Regions from separate parts of the Cobetia sp. 1AS1 genome, predicted to be linked through region 4. Evidence: predicted binding sites of a transcription regulator. Region 4 holds the regulator's gene; each other region holds the start of a gene.
The links. The regulator sigma-54, encoded in region 4, starts transcription at its own class of promoters, with help from an activator protein. The targets are predictions, from matches to a motif close to TGGCACNNNNNTTGCTNT.
Positions count from the first base shown of each region.

Region 1 (3,105 bases), on a different contig from region 4:
TCGCCGGTACCGAAGGCGATGAACAGGATCGGCAGAATCGCCATCGGCGGAATCAGGGACAGCACGGTGATCAGCGGTGACAGCTTGGCACGCAGCAGCGGCAGGCCACCGGTGAGCAGGCCGACGGTCAGACCGATCAGCGCACTGATCAGCACGCCGGCCAGCAGGCGTTCGAGACTGGCGAAGGTGTCGGTCCACAGCGGCAGGTCGCCGGTGCGCACGTTGACCTCGGTGGCCAGTCGCGAGAACGACTCGCCCATGGCGGCGAAGGACGGCAGCAGTCGGTCATTCGGGTTGTCGAGCAGTCGCTGGTTGGACTGCACGATGTAGAGGATGGCCAGCAGCGCGAAGGGCAGGCCACCGAGCAGCCAGCGGCCACCACGGGAGGGTGTCAGATTGATCAGGCGTTTCATGCGCGGGCTCCACGGGTGCGAACGAGGGTGCGGTCGAGGGAGGCGGTCGGTTCACGATCCGCGAGGCAGGCTGCCCCGCGGAGCGTGTGCGGCATCCACCGCGTGGCGTTACTGGCTGTCGGCCAGTGCGGCGGTGTAGCTCGGGTCGAAGCGCAGCATCACGTTGCCTTCATTGCCGATGACACCGGCGGGGGTCTCGATACCGATGAAGCCGGCATCCGGGGCGCCTTCGCCCAATAGGCCCTGCGCGAAGCTGAAGTCGGCGATGTGCTGCATGGTGTCCTTTAGGCTCGGCGCATTGAAGGCGGCCACGGCCTCGGCGGGGGTGTAGTACATGTGGGTCGCGGCCAGCTGGGACTGATAGCCGGCGAGGTCGGTGCCGGCGGCATCGGCCATCTGGGAGAGGGCGGCTTCGTCACCGGCCTTCATCTTCTCCATCACCTCATACCAGGCTCCGACCAGTGCGTGGCCGAAGTCCGGGTTGTCCTTCAGCGTCTGGGTATTGACGACCATCAGGTCGAGAATCTCGCCGGGGATGTCGCTGGAGTTGAAGACTTCGGTGTAGCCGGGCATCTCCTTGAGCGTGGCCAGCTGCGGGTTCCAGGTCACCACTGCCTGGGTGTCGGTGTTGCTGGCCAGCGCCACGATGTCGGCATCGCCGGTATTGGTGGTGGTCAGGTCGCGCTCGCTCATGCCGACGCTGTCCAGTGCGCGTGCCAGCAGGTAGTGGGAGACACTGAACTGCACCAGATTGACCTCGCGGTCCTTCAGGGACTCGATGGAATCGCCATCGCGGACCATCACGCCGTCATTGCCATCGGAGTAGTCGCCCAGAATCAGCGCGGTGGAATCGACGCTGCTGGCGGCGGGGAGGGTGAGGGCGTCCATGTTGGTCATGGCGCAGCCATCGACATTGCCGGAGGTGTACTGATTGATGGACTCGACGTAATCGTTGACCTGCACCACATCGATATTGATGTCGTACTTCTTGGCCCACTTGTCGACGATGCCCTGGGTGTCCGCGTATTCCCACGGCATCCAGCCGGCATACACCGACCAGCACACGCTGAAGGAATCCTGCGCCATGGCCTGCGGGCTCAGCGATGCGCCAAGCAGCAGGGCGCCGGCCAGCGCAGCACGTCTGGAAGCGTTTCTGGAAACGGCGGATGAAGCAGATGAGACAGCAGCGGATGACACCTGGGCGCTGGTATCCGAGGGGGAAGTCGCGGACTGGGAAAGGCGAGTGAGCTGGGTCATTGTCGTTATCTCCGGCGGAAAAATTGAGAGGCGCCGACCTTTACAGGCTTTGCGTCTCCCGGGCTTTTGTCCCGCCGTGTAACCCCCAGCTTGGAGGTCGAGTGCTCTCGGACCAGTCGTGACGGCCATCAGCCAGTCACCGGAACCCTAGCGCTCCATTGGTGTAGATTTTCGATTGTTGTATGCCTATCGGTGCCTCGGTGAATGTCTAGCAGGAAGTGTGCCGAAGAGAATTTGTTTATATAAAACAATGATATATAAGAACTTCTGCAACATGGCTATGAATATCGAATGCGTGCGCTGCACCAATTTGATGAATTTTTCTGTCTCTTGCACCTCGGTGAGGTCACTCGAGCTGCAGTACCGTTCAGTGGCCCTTAGAGAAAAGTTATAGAAGTGTTTTGATGCAATTTTAGTTGTTTTTGTATAACTTATATATAAAGCATAGGTCTATTGTTAGTTGGTGATTAAGTTTTGAGGAAAAGTGGTTTTCAAATATTGGTGGAGTTCTGATATTTAATTTTTATGCATTGGTGAGCTTTATCTAAGCAGGTATTTGGTATTTTAAAAGCTTGGTTCTATGTGTTATAAAGGAGTCTTTTTTTGAAAGAATTATTAGTTTTCATTTATTGGTTGGTATTGCTCTCTGGCTTATTAGGCTGGTTATGTCGCGTGCACGATATAAATTCGTCGAGTGAGGGTCATCGCTCTTGGAAAAAACATATACCTTCTGTGCTTAATTTTTTCATGATTTCAGCGTTAGTGTTTGCCTATGTTTATCATGTTCTGTTTTCCGTTCATCATAATTACTATATACTAATATTTGTTCTTGTTCCGTTCGTTGTCTCTTTAGAGTATGCTTGTATCCTTTTGAGGGATAAGATTTTTATGTTGTTAAGACTTTTTACTATTAGAATTATTTTTTTGGTTATGGGTGTTTTGATAGTATCCTATGTCAATTCAATTTCCTCAGGTTACATAGCACAGCTAACAGGGGTTTATCCGTCTGTTTTTGATACATTTATCTACTTTTTTGTTTTTTTCCTTAGTGGAGCTTTGTGGGTAGTAGTTGTACAGTTTTTTTTAATTCTGGCTTTACTTGCATTCTACTTAAAATATATTGAGGTTAAGGGGAAAGATCTTAGCTTGTCGCTATTTTATATTTGTGTGGTTTCATTGTGTATAGCGTTTCTTAGTTTTGTCGCTCATTACTTGACACATGACTTTGTCCGAATTTCTTTTGAGAAATATTTTGTGCAGTACTCTTATCACGAGAATAAATCAAGTAGTGGTGGGTTTATATGTAAAAACCTAAATGGTTCTGAGAGAATTGTTCTTCTCCCATCTGGCCGAGTATCAATAGTAAGGGAAGGCGTCGATAATGATTATGTGTTTTATGTCAGTGATTGCGAGCATAGTAATGAATTGCCTAGCA
Region 1 covers NZ_JARWKU010000001.1:666,318-669,422, forward strand. Annotated here, with positions in the region: gene QD280_RS02815 (ABC transporter permease subunit) at 1-413, opposite strand, end outside; gene QD280_RS02820 (putative urea ABC transporter substrate-binding protein) at 522-1,670, opposite strand; guanidine-I (ykkC/yxkD leader) riboswitch at 1,724-1,832, opposite strand; gene QD280_RS02825 (hypothetical protein) at 2,274-3,105, shown strand, end outside.
Region 1: QD280_RS02820 (putative urea ABC transporter substrate-binding protein) is a predicted target of sigma-54. The motif match lies at 1,879-1,896, and genes of this name have one in related genera.

Region 2 (3,105 bases), on a different contig from region 4:
GATTCGCGCTGTCGCCGCGGGGCTTGAGCTGTTGCCTCGTGGCTGTGGCGCGCGATCAGCCGCGAGCCAGACGCTTGGCCTTTTCCGGGTCATCGAAGGGCAGGGAATGGCTGATGGCCGAGAGGCTGGTCTCGCCGTCAGTGCCGGTCTTGAGGGTCAGCGGGGTGCCATGCTCGGCATAGCCGGGTTCGAGACGTGCCAGCGCCATGGAACGATCGCTCAGGCGCGAGTACATGCCCTGGGTGATGACACCGACACACTTGCCGTCGGCGTAGACCTTGTCACCGATCTGGGCGACGTCTTTCGAATCCAGCAGCACGCCATAGACCTTGACGCGCTCCTTGCCCTGCAGCGCGAAGTGTTCGCTGGCGCCACGGAATTCGGTCTTGCCCGGCGAGACGGTGAAGTCCAGTCCCAATTCCCACAAGGTGTCGCCCACCGGCTGGTCGGGGTACGGGTAGGTTTCGGAATTGTCCGCCGGGTAGAACAGCAGGTGGCTCTCGACCCGCAGCCAGTCAAGGGTGCCGAAGCTGCACGGCTTGATGCCCATGTCGGCACCCTCCGCGAGAATTTGTTCCCACAGAGAGGGGGCGTCCTTGGCCTTGCAGAAGATCTCGTAGCCACGCTCGCCGGTGTAGCCGGTGCGCGAGATCATCACGTGGCAGCCGAACAGCTGGGTCTGCAGATGGTGGAAGTAACGCAGCTCACGGATACCCGGCACGTGACGCTCCAGGAAATCCACCGCGACCGGCCCCTGCAGTGACATGTCATGCATGTCGTCATCGAAGGTCAGGCTGACGGCGCGTCCCAGGGCACTCTTGGCCAGCATTTCATTCGCGGTGCCCGTGCCGTGCACCACGAGGTAGGAGTTCGGCGCCAGGCAATAGACGATGCAGTCGTCGACGAACTTGCCGGCCTCATTCAAGACGCTGGCGTACACCGACTTGCCCGGATACAGCTTGGACATGTCCCGCGTGGTGACGTAATCCAGCACGGCCTGAGCATGCGGGCCATTGCAGTGGATCTTCTTGAGCCCCGAGACATCCATCAGACCGGCGCGGGTGCGAATGGTCTCGTGGTCATCGGCCGTGTCCGAGACGGCGTAATTCCAGGCGGTGCCCATGCCATTCCAGTCTTCAAGCTCCGCGCCCAGCTTGCGGTGTTGTTCGGCCAGTGCCGAGATGCGCCATGAATTCGCCATGCGTCCCTTTCTCCTGTGAGTCGTGCTGCCTAGCGTAAATGGGGGTGCCGTAGTCCTGCTGATGCTGGCGAAGATGGCGCGCAAGACGCGCATCCGCCGCAGGAGGTGTTGTTGTTCTTTCGCCTTTTCAGGCGCCTCTTCAGGCGCTTCACAAGGGCTTGTACCTGCTGCTTGCCTTGCCTGATCGCACGAGGAGCGATTCTTCAAAGGAAAGAAACATTCCTCATGGTTAAGCAAGGGGCTTGCCAATTCCGTCAAAGGCCATGGCCACGGCAGCCCTTGAGCGAGTCAGGCGCCGATTGTCAGCACGAATCAGGGCGTGAATATTAGCGCTTCGCGTCATTCTGGTGCGAAGAGAGGGCTTTGGGCACCGAAATGATGCCTATTTCGAGAAACGAGCAGGAACTCACTCAGGATCACTTGGCGTTTCCTGTTGGGTAAAACGAGCTTGGAAAATAAATTTCCATGCAAAACAGGAGGTTGGTGAAAAGTTCTGGGCGGCAACTGGTGAAATGGCATGCTGCATGCTTTTCTTTAGGGGAAATAAAGTTGACCAGCAGGAATCACAAAAACTCGTTTCATCCGCTATCTTGACGTGGCGAGTCACCACAAGGGGTCAGGTTTCCCGGGGTGGCAGACAGTGTCGAGGGAGATGGAACCCGGTCCGCTCTCAGAGGAAACCCAGATGTCACCCGAAAACGCGCAACAGTTCATCAAGGATCACGACATTCGCTATCTGCTGGCGCAGTTCGTGGATATTCATGGCGCTGCCAAGACCAAGTCCGTGCCGGCCAATTGCCTGATGGATGTGGTCGAGAAGGGCGCCGGCTTTGCCGGCTTCGCCGTCAGTGGTCTCGGCATGTCGCCGGAGGGGCCGGACTTCATGGCGCGGGGTGATCTGAGCTCGTTGTCGCTGGTGCCGTGGCAGCCGGGCTATGCGCGCATGGCCTGTGATGGCTACGTCAATGGGCAACCGTTCGCCAACGACAGCCGCGTGGTGCTGCTCAAGCAGCTGGAGCGCCTGAAGGAGAAGGGCTGGACGCTCAATACCGGGCTGGAGCCGGAATTCTCGCTGTTCCGCCGGGGGGGAGCGGGTGAGCTGTTGCCGGTGGACGAGAGCGATACCCTCGCCAAGCCCTGCTACGACTACAAGGGCCTGTCGCGTTCGCGTGAATTCCTCGAGCGTCTGGTCGAATCGCTGCAGGCGGTGGACTTCGACGTCTATCAGATCGATCACGAGGACGCCAACGGCCAGTTCGAGATCAACTACACCTACAGCGATGCGCTGACCTCGGCAGACCGCTTCACCTTCGTGCGCATGGCCGCCGGCGAGATCGCCAATGACCTGGGCATGGTGTGCTCCTTCATGCCCAAGCCGCTGGCGGACCGCCCGGGCAATGGCATGCACTTCCACCTGTCCGTGTGTGATGACACCGGGCGCAACCTGTTCGGCGATGATTCCGACGCCCAGGGCATGGGCCTGTCGCCGCTGGCGTACCACTTCCTCGGCGGCCTGCTGGCACATGCTCCGGCGCTGTGTGCCTTTGCCGCGCCGACCGTCAATTCCTACAAGCGTCTGGTCGGTGGTGGCAGCACCAGCGGCGCGACCTGGGCGCCGGTCTTCATCGCCTACGGGGACAACAACCGCTCGGCCATGGTGCGTGTGCCCTATGGTCGCCTCGAGTTCCGCCTGCCGGACGCCGGCTGTAACCCCTATCTCGTGCACGCCGCCATCATCGCGGCGGGGCTGGATGGCGTGGCGCGCAAGCTGGACCCGGGCACGCCCCACAACATCAATCTCTACTCGCTGACCCCGAGCGAATGCGCCGAGAAGGGCATCGAGAAGCTGCCGCAGAATCTTTCGCTGGCCATCGATGCGCTCGAGGCGGACAGCATTCTGCGCG
Region 2 covers NZ_JARWKU010000001.1:734,225-737,329, forward strand. Annotated here, with positions in the region: gene QD280_RS03120 (aminomethyltransferase family protein) at 56-1,201, opposite strand; gene glnT (type III glutamate--ammonia ligase) at 1,887-3,105, shown strand, end outside.
Region 2: QD280_RS03120 (aminomethyltransferase family protein) is a predicted target of sigma-54. The motif match lies at 1,432-1,449, and genes of this name have one in related genera.

Region 3 (3,105 bases), on a different contig from region 4:
TCACCTTGGGAAGGAAGTCGACCACGTACTCGGCACCCCGATACAGCTCGGTATGGCCCTTCTGGCGGCCGAACCCCTTGACCTCGGTCACGGTGATACCCTGCACGCCAATCTCCGACAGGGATTCGCGCACGTCGTCGAGCTTGAATGGCTTGATGATGGCAGTGACCAGTTTCATCGTGTCTCTCCTTGGGTGATGGTGCGGGTAACGAGGCCTGCTCGTCACGCCGGTCTCTGACTCAAGCATACACCGCTTATCCAGTCAGGAAAAAAGACTCCCGCCAGGTGGCGGGAGTCTTGATGCTGCAGGTGCTGTCGCGTCCAGGCTTACTTGCGGCTGGAGGTGAATTCCGGATAGGCCTCCATACCACATTCGGCCAGATCCACACCTTCGTACTCTTCTTCCTCGCTGACGCGAATCCCCATGATGGCCTTGATGATCAGCCACACCACGAAGCTTGCGATGAACACCCAGGCGAAGATGGAGGCGGCGCCCAGCAGCTGTGCGGAGAAGGTGGCATCGTCATTGGTCAGCGGCACGGCCAGCAGACCCCAGAGACCGACCACACCGTGCACGGAGATGGCGCCGACCGGATCATCGATCTTCAGCTTGTCGAGACCGACGATGGAGAACACGACCAGCAGACCGCCGATGGCGCCGATCAGGGTGGCAGCACCGACGCTCGGTGCCAGCGGACCCGCAGTGATGGCGACCAGGCCAGCCAGCGCGCCGTTGAGGGCCATGGTCAGGTCAGCCTTGCGGAACCACAGACGGGCGAGGATCAGCGCGGCGATGACACCACCACAGGCGGCGGCATTGGTGTTGACGAAGACCTGAGCGACCGCGTTGGCCTCATCGATGTTGGACAGCACCAGCTCGGAGCCGCCGTTGAAGCCCAACCATCCCAGCCACAGGATGAAGGTACCCAGCGTGGCCAGCGGCAGGTTGGCGCCCGGGATGGCATTGATCTCGCCATTCTTGCCGTACTTGCCCTTGCGAGCGCCCAGCAGCAGCACGCCTGCCAGTGCGGCGGAAGCGCCGGCCATGTGCACGATGCCGGAACCGGCGAAGTCGCTGAAGCCCGCTGCGCTCAGGAAGCCGCCACCCCAGGTCCAGTAACCCTGCACCGGGTAGATGACGCCGGTCATGACCACGGCGAAGGCCAGGAAGGCCCACAGCTTCATGCGCTCGGCGACCGCACCGGAGACGATGGACATGGCGGTAGCCACGAACACGACCTGGAAGAAGAAGTCGGAACGTGCGCTGTAGTAGATGTCGCCACCGGAAGCGAGCGCTTCCTCAGCGGTATTCTCGGCACCGATCAGGAAGCCCAGGCTCGGCAGGAAGCCGCCTTCGGCGCTCGAGTACATGATGTGATACCCGACGACCATGTACATGGTGCAGGCGATGGCGAACAGCGCCACGTTCTTGGTCAGGATCTCGGTGGTGTTCTTGGCGCGGACCAGACCGGCCTCGAGCATGGCAAAGCCGGCTGCCATCCATAGCACCAGGGCGCCACAGACCAGGAAGTAGAAGGTATCAAGTGCGTACTTGACCTCGATGATCTCGTTCATGCGGGGTTCTCCTTGTTATTGTGCGCGGGGCTCAGACAGCGTCGGCGCCGCGTTCACCGGTGCGGATACGGATGACATCGTCCAGCGGAGTGACGAACAGCTTGCCGTCGCCGATCTTGCCGCTGTTGGCCGCCTGGGTGATGGCGTCCAGTACCGATTCCACACTGCTGTCATCGACAGCCACTTCAATCTTGACCTTGGGAAGGAAGTCGACGACGTACTCGGCACCGCGATACAGCTCGGTGTGCCCCTTCTGACGTCCGAAGCCCTTCACTTCGGTGACGGTAATCCCCTGCACGCCGTTGTCGGCCAGTGCTTCTCGCACGTCGTCCAACTTGAAGGGTTTGATGATGGCGGTGATCAGTTTCATGTGCTGCCCCCGTTCGCTACCGGAATGATCATTCTTGTTAAGCATGGCCAGTCAGATGAGCTGGCGGCCTGTTCCTGACAAGTGCATCGCACGAGATGTGCCATGCGGCTGAAAATCCTTGTAACTCATCTGGTTATCGCAGGATGGCTGACAGTCTTTCGGCCTGTGCAAAGATGGCTGAATCCGAAGGTCACCTGGCATGCACCGTAATGGTGCTGTTTCTGCGCCTTTGGGTGTGGGGGCAAGTGCTAATGTGGTGCAGGTGTGTGCCTGCCGATGAGGATTGTCTGGTGCAGGGCGATGCGGGGCATGCACCCGACTCCAGGGTTGCGTATCCTTGCAGCAGGACACGACGGCCCCATGTACAGGGGTGTCATCATTTTCTGACCGGCAGTCCGCACGACGCGGCCGCCGGCCCGCAACGGCTGAGGTGCAGCATGTTCAAGAATGACGTCATCGGGCGTATGGCCCAGCAGATCGGTGAGCGCCTGCAGGATGCCTCGCATGGCCCGGAAGAGCTGCAGAAGTCCGTGCAAGGGGTGATGCGCGGTGCCTTCGACCGCATGGAACTGGTCTCGCGTGAAGACTTCGACATCATGATGGATGTGCTGACGCGTACGCGCAGCCGCGTCGAGTCGTTGGAAAAGCAGGTCATCGCCCTCGAGGCACTGCTGGAAAAGCAGGGGCTGGTAGCGGGCAATGCACCGGCTGCCGAGCCCGCCACGCCAGTGGATGACGAGGGGGAAGCCGCGGTAGCGAAGCGTGAAGCCGCCAGTCACGCCGCGGAGATCGAGCGCCAGCGCGACGCCTGATTCCGTCAGGTGACGGCTGAACCAAAACCGCCACGCCCTTTCGGGGCGTGGCGGTTTTTTGCGTCATGGGCGCCGCTGATTCTGAGGGGCGGCCTCAGGCAGTCTGGGGACGAGTGCCCAGCATCCAGCGCACCAGACCTACCACTGAGGCGATGATCCAGAAGATCTCGATCACGAAGCTGGCGAGGTTGAAATTGATGCACAGGCTGATCAACAGCAGGATCGCCCCGCTCAGATTCATCAGGTTGTAGGTCAGGCTGCGGGCATCGAGTCTGCCGATCTGCAGCAGGAAGAAGGCGCCGACGACCAGAGCGGTGCCTAGCATGCCGATCACATCCGCCAGGGATG
Region 3 covers NZ_JARWKU010000003.1:101,908-105,012, reverse strand. Annotated here, with positions in the region: gene glnK (P-II family nitrogen regulator) at 1-178, opposite strand, end outside; gene QD280_RS07655 (ammonium transporter) at 328-1,575, opposite strand; gene QD280_RS07650 (P-II family nitrogen regulator) at 1,607-1,945, opposite strand; gene QD280_RS07645 (accessory factor UbiK family protein) at 2,383-2,757, shown strand; gene QD280_RS07640 (hypothetical protein) at 2,852-3,105, opposite strand, start outside.
Region 3: QD280_RS07650 (P-II family nitrogen regulator) is a predicted target of sigma-54. The motif match lies at 2,031-2,048, and genes of this name have one in related genera.

Region 4 (3,105 bases):
GACCTGGATCGCAATGGCCGCAAGGCACGCCTTGAAGAGTTGCTCGAGGAATTCAGCATCACGCACATCCGCGCCAGCGCCGGCATGAGCCTGTCCGGCGGCGAGCGTCGACGGGTCGAGATCGCCCGGGCGCTTGCCACCGAGCCGGACTTCGTACTGCTCGATGAGCCCTTCGCCGGCGTCGACCCCATCTCGGTGGGCGAGATCAAGAGCATCGTGCGCCAACTGCGCGATCGTGGCATCGGCGTGCTGATCACCGACCACAACGTGCGCGAGACACTCGATATCTGTGACACCGCCTATATCGTCGGCGATGGCCAGATCATCGCCCACGGTGATGCGGACTCCATCCTGGCCAACCAGCAGGTGCGCGACGTCTACCTGGGCCACGAGTTCACGCTCTAGGGTCAGCGGCTGCGCTGAGCCCACCGGAGGCGAAAGCTTCGAAAGCCGCTGCGTGATTTTATCGCGTAGCGGCTTTTTCATGTCTGACATCAGACGCATGCATGACGTCCATACCACCTTGGTGGAAACATGGCATGCAAGTTGCTTGAATATTCACGACAACCTCTTGTCAGTGCCCCGAGTCACGGTATAGCGTAGTAAGCACGTTCCTTTGCCGTGAATTGACTGACTCCATGAAACCCACCCTGCAACTCCGCCTCGGCACCTCGCTGACCATGACGCCGCAGCTCCAGCAAGCGATCCAGCTGCTGCAGCTGTCGACGCTCGACCTGCGTCAGGAGATTCAGCAAGCCCTCGAGTCCAACCCCATGTTGGAGCTCGACGAGGACTACGAGTCGCTGGATGTCGTCGAGACACAGGATTCGAGCGAGATCTCCACTGCCGACTCCTCGAGCGAGATTCCCGAGGAATACCCCCTCGACAGTGACTGGTCGGACCTCTACCAGGACCACGCCGGTAGCCTGACCAGCTCCGGCAGTGGCAGCGGGAGCGAAGAAGGGCCGGACTTCGATCGCAATACCAGCGTCGAGAGCCTGCAGGACCACCTGCGCTGGCAGCTGGCGATGACCGACCTCGATGGCCGTGAACGCCAGATGGCGGAGAGCCTGATCGATGCCGTCGACGGTGCCGGCTATCTGAGCCTGTCTCTCGATGAGCTGGTCGATGGCCTGCGTGGCCAGGGCCTGCCCGGCCTCAAGGCCTCCGAGCTCGAGCAGGTATTGCTGCGTCTGCAGCAGTTCGACCCGACCGGCGTCTTTGCCCGTGATCTGCGCGAATGCCTGCTGCTGCAACTGGCGCTGCTGCCGGATGATCTGCCGCTGCTGGCGCAGGCGCGCCGCCTGGTACGCCAATTCCTCGAGGCACTGGGCAACGATGATCGCAAGCTGCTCAAGCGGCGCCTGAGCCTTGACGATGACGAGCTGGACCACGTCATTCGCCTGGTACGTGCGCTCGATCCGCGTCCGGCATCCGCCTGGGGCGAGCCCGCCAGCGATTACGTGATCCCTGATCTGCTGGTGCGCCATACCCGGCATGGCTGGCAGGTCGAGCTCAACCCGGAAGCGCTGCCCAAGCTGCGCATCCAGCCGGAATACGCCGCACTGATCAAGCGTGCCGACAAGTCCGCCGACAACACCTTCCTCAAGGACAACCTGCAGGAAGCGCGCTGGCTGATGAAGAGCCTGTCATCACGCAATGACACCCTGCTCAAGGTCGGCCGCGAGATCATGGCACGCCAGATCGACTTCCTCGAGCAAGGCGAGGAAGGCATGAAGCCGCTGATTCTGGCCAACATCGCCGAAGTGGTCGAGATGCACGAATCGACCATCTCGCGGGTCACGACCCAGAAGTACATCCACACCCCGCGCGGCGTCTTCGAGCTCAAGTTCTTCTTCTCGAGCCAGGTCGGTGGCAGCGGCAATGGCGACGCCCACTCAAGCACCGCCATTCGTGCCCGCATCCGCAAGCTGATCGCGGAAGAGCCGGCCCGCAAGCCTCTCTCCGACTCGCGGCTGGTCGATCTGCTCGCCAGCGATGGCATCGAGGTCGCACGCCGTACCGTGGCCAAGTATCGCGAAGCGATGGGCATCCCCTCCTCCAGCGAGCGCAAGCGTCTGGCCTGACCCGTCACCTGCGGCTGCCATGCCCTGCTTTCACCTCCACAATGGCAGCCGCCGCCAACCTCAAGCGCTGGATTTTCCGCTCATCAGCCTCTGACTTCGCGGGCAGCGGTACGCCTGTCGCGTTCCCTGTCATCCCGGCAACCGCTCGCCAATTGCCCGTCATGGCACATGACGGCGCGCAGGATGACGGTAAAAAACCGCCGTTACGGCAGCGTCATTCACCGTCAATCGCATGTTTTTAAAGTCACTTTTGCGCGTATTGCACCTGGATGACACCCGGTGAACCTCCCGGAACGCCGCTTGCTCCACGCAATCGGAGCGCCTGAAAGGTGACGTACATGCAGGGATTGGCGACGAAAACCCGCCTTCTTGCGCGTCTTTCACGCACCACCCATCAGACGTGCCCTTGAAGTCCACTCCGATACCCCTCACTGAGTTGAAGACAAGCACTGAGCCACGATGCAGCGCAGCGTTGATCTTTGCGCAAAGCTTGGGCATTGTCGGTACAGACGCTCACGACATCTGACGCCACTGGCAAGGGTGCGAAAACATCGCCAGACGGTGGCCGTCAAGCCTGTTGCAGAGCGTCCGATCAGGGTTTGCTCGTAGTCAAAAAGGGTTACAATTGAATGGCAACCCGCTGGATAAAGGAGCGTGTCCATGCAAGTGAATATCACCGGGCATCATGTGGAACTTACCGATCCTCTCCGCGATTACGTCAACGAGAAGCTCGCTCGCCTCGAACGGCATTACGACAACATCACCAATGTTCAGGTGACACTGTCGATCGAGAAGGAGCGCCAGCAGGCTGCCTGCACCTTGCACGCGGCAGGCGCTGACCTCCACGCCCTGGCAGAAGACCCCAACATGTACGCTGCCATCGACGCGCTCGCCGACAAGCTGGATCGCCAGCTGGTCAAACACAAGGAAAAGTCCCAGGCTCGCTCTCAGGGCACCGGGACCCGTTGACCTTCAGCCATGACACTTGATCAGATCCTTCCCCCCGAGCGCACGCTTT
Region 4 covers NZ_JARWKU010000004.1:129,476-132,580, reverse strand. Annotated here, with positions in the region: gene lptB (LPS export ABC transporter ATP-binding protein) at 1-405, shown strand, start outside; gene QD280_RS09200 (RNA polymerase factor sigma-54) at 639-2,087, shown strand; gene raiA (ribosome-associated translation inhibitor RaiA) at 2,748-3,056, shown strand; gene QD280_RS09190 (PTS sugar transporter subunit IIA) at 3,066-3,105, shown strand, end outside.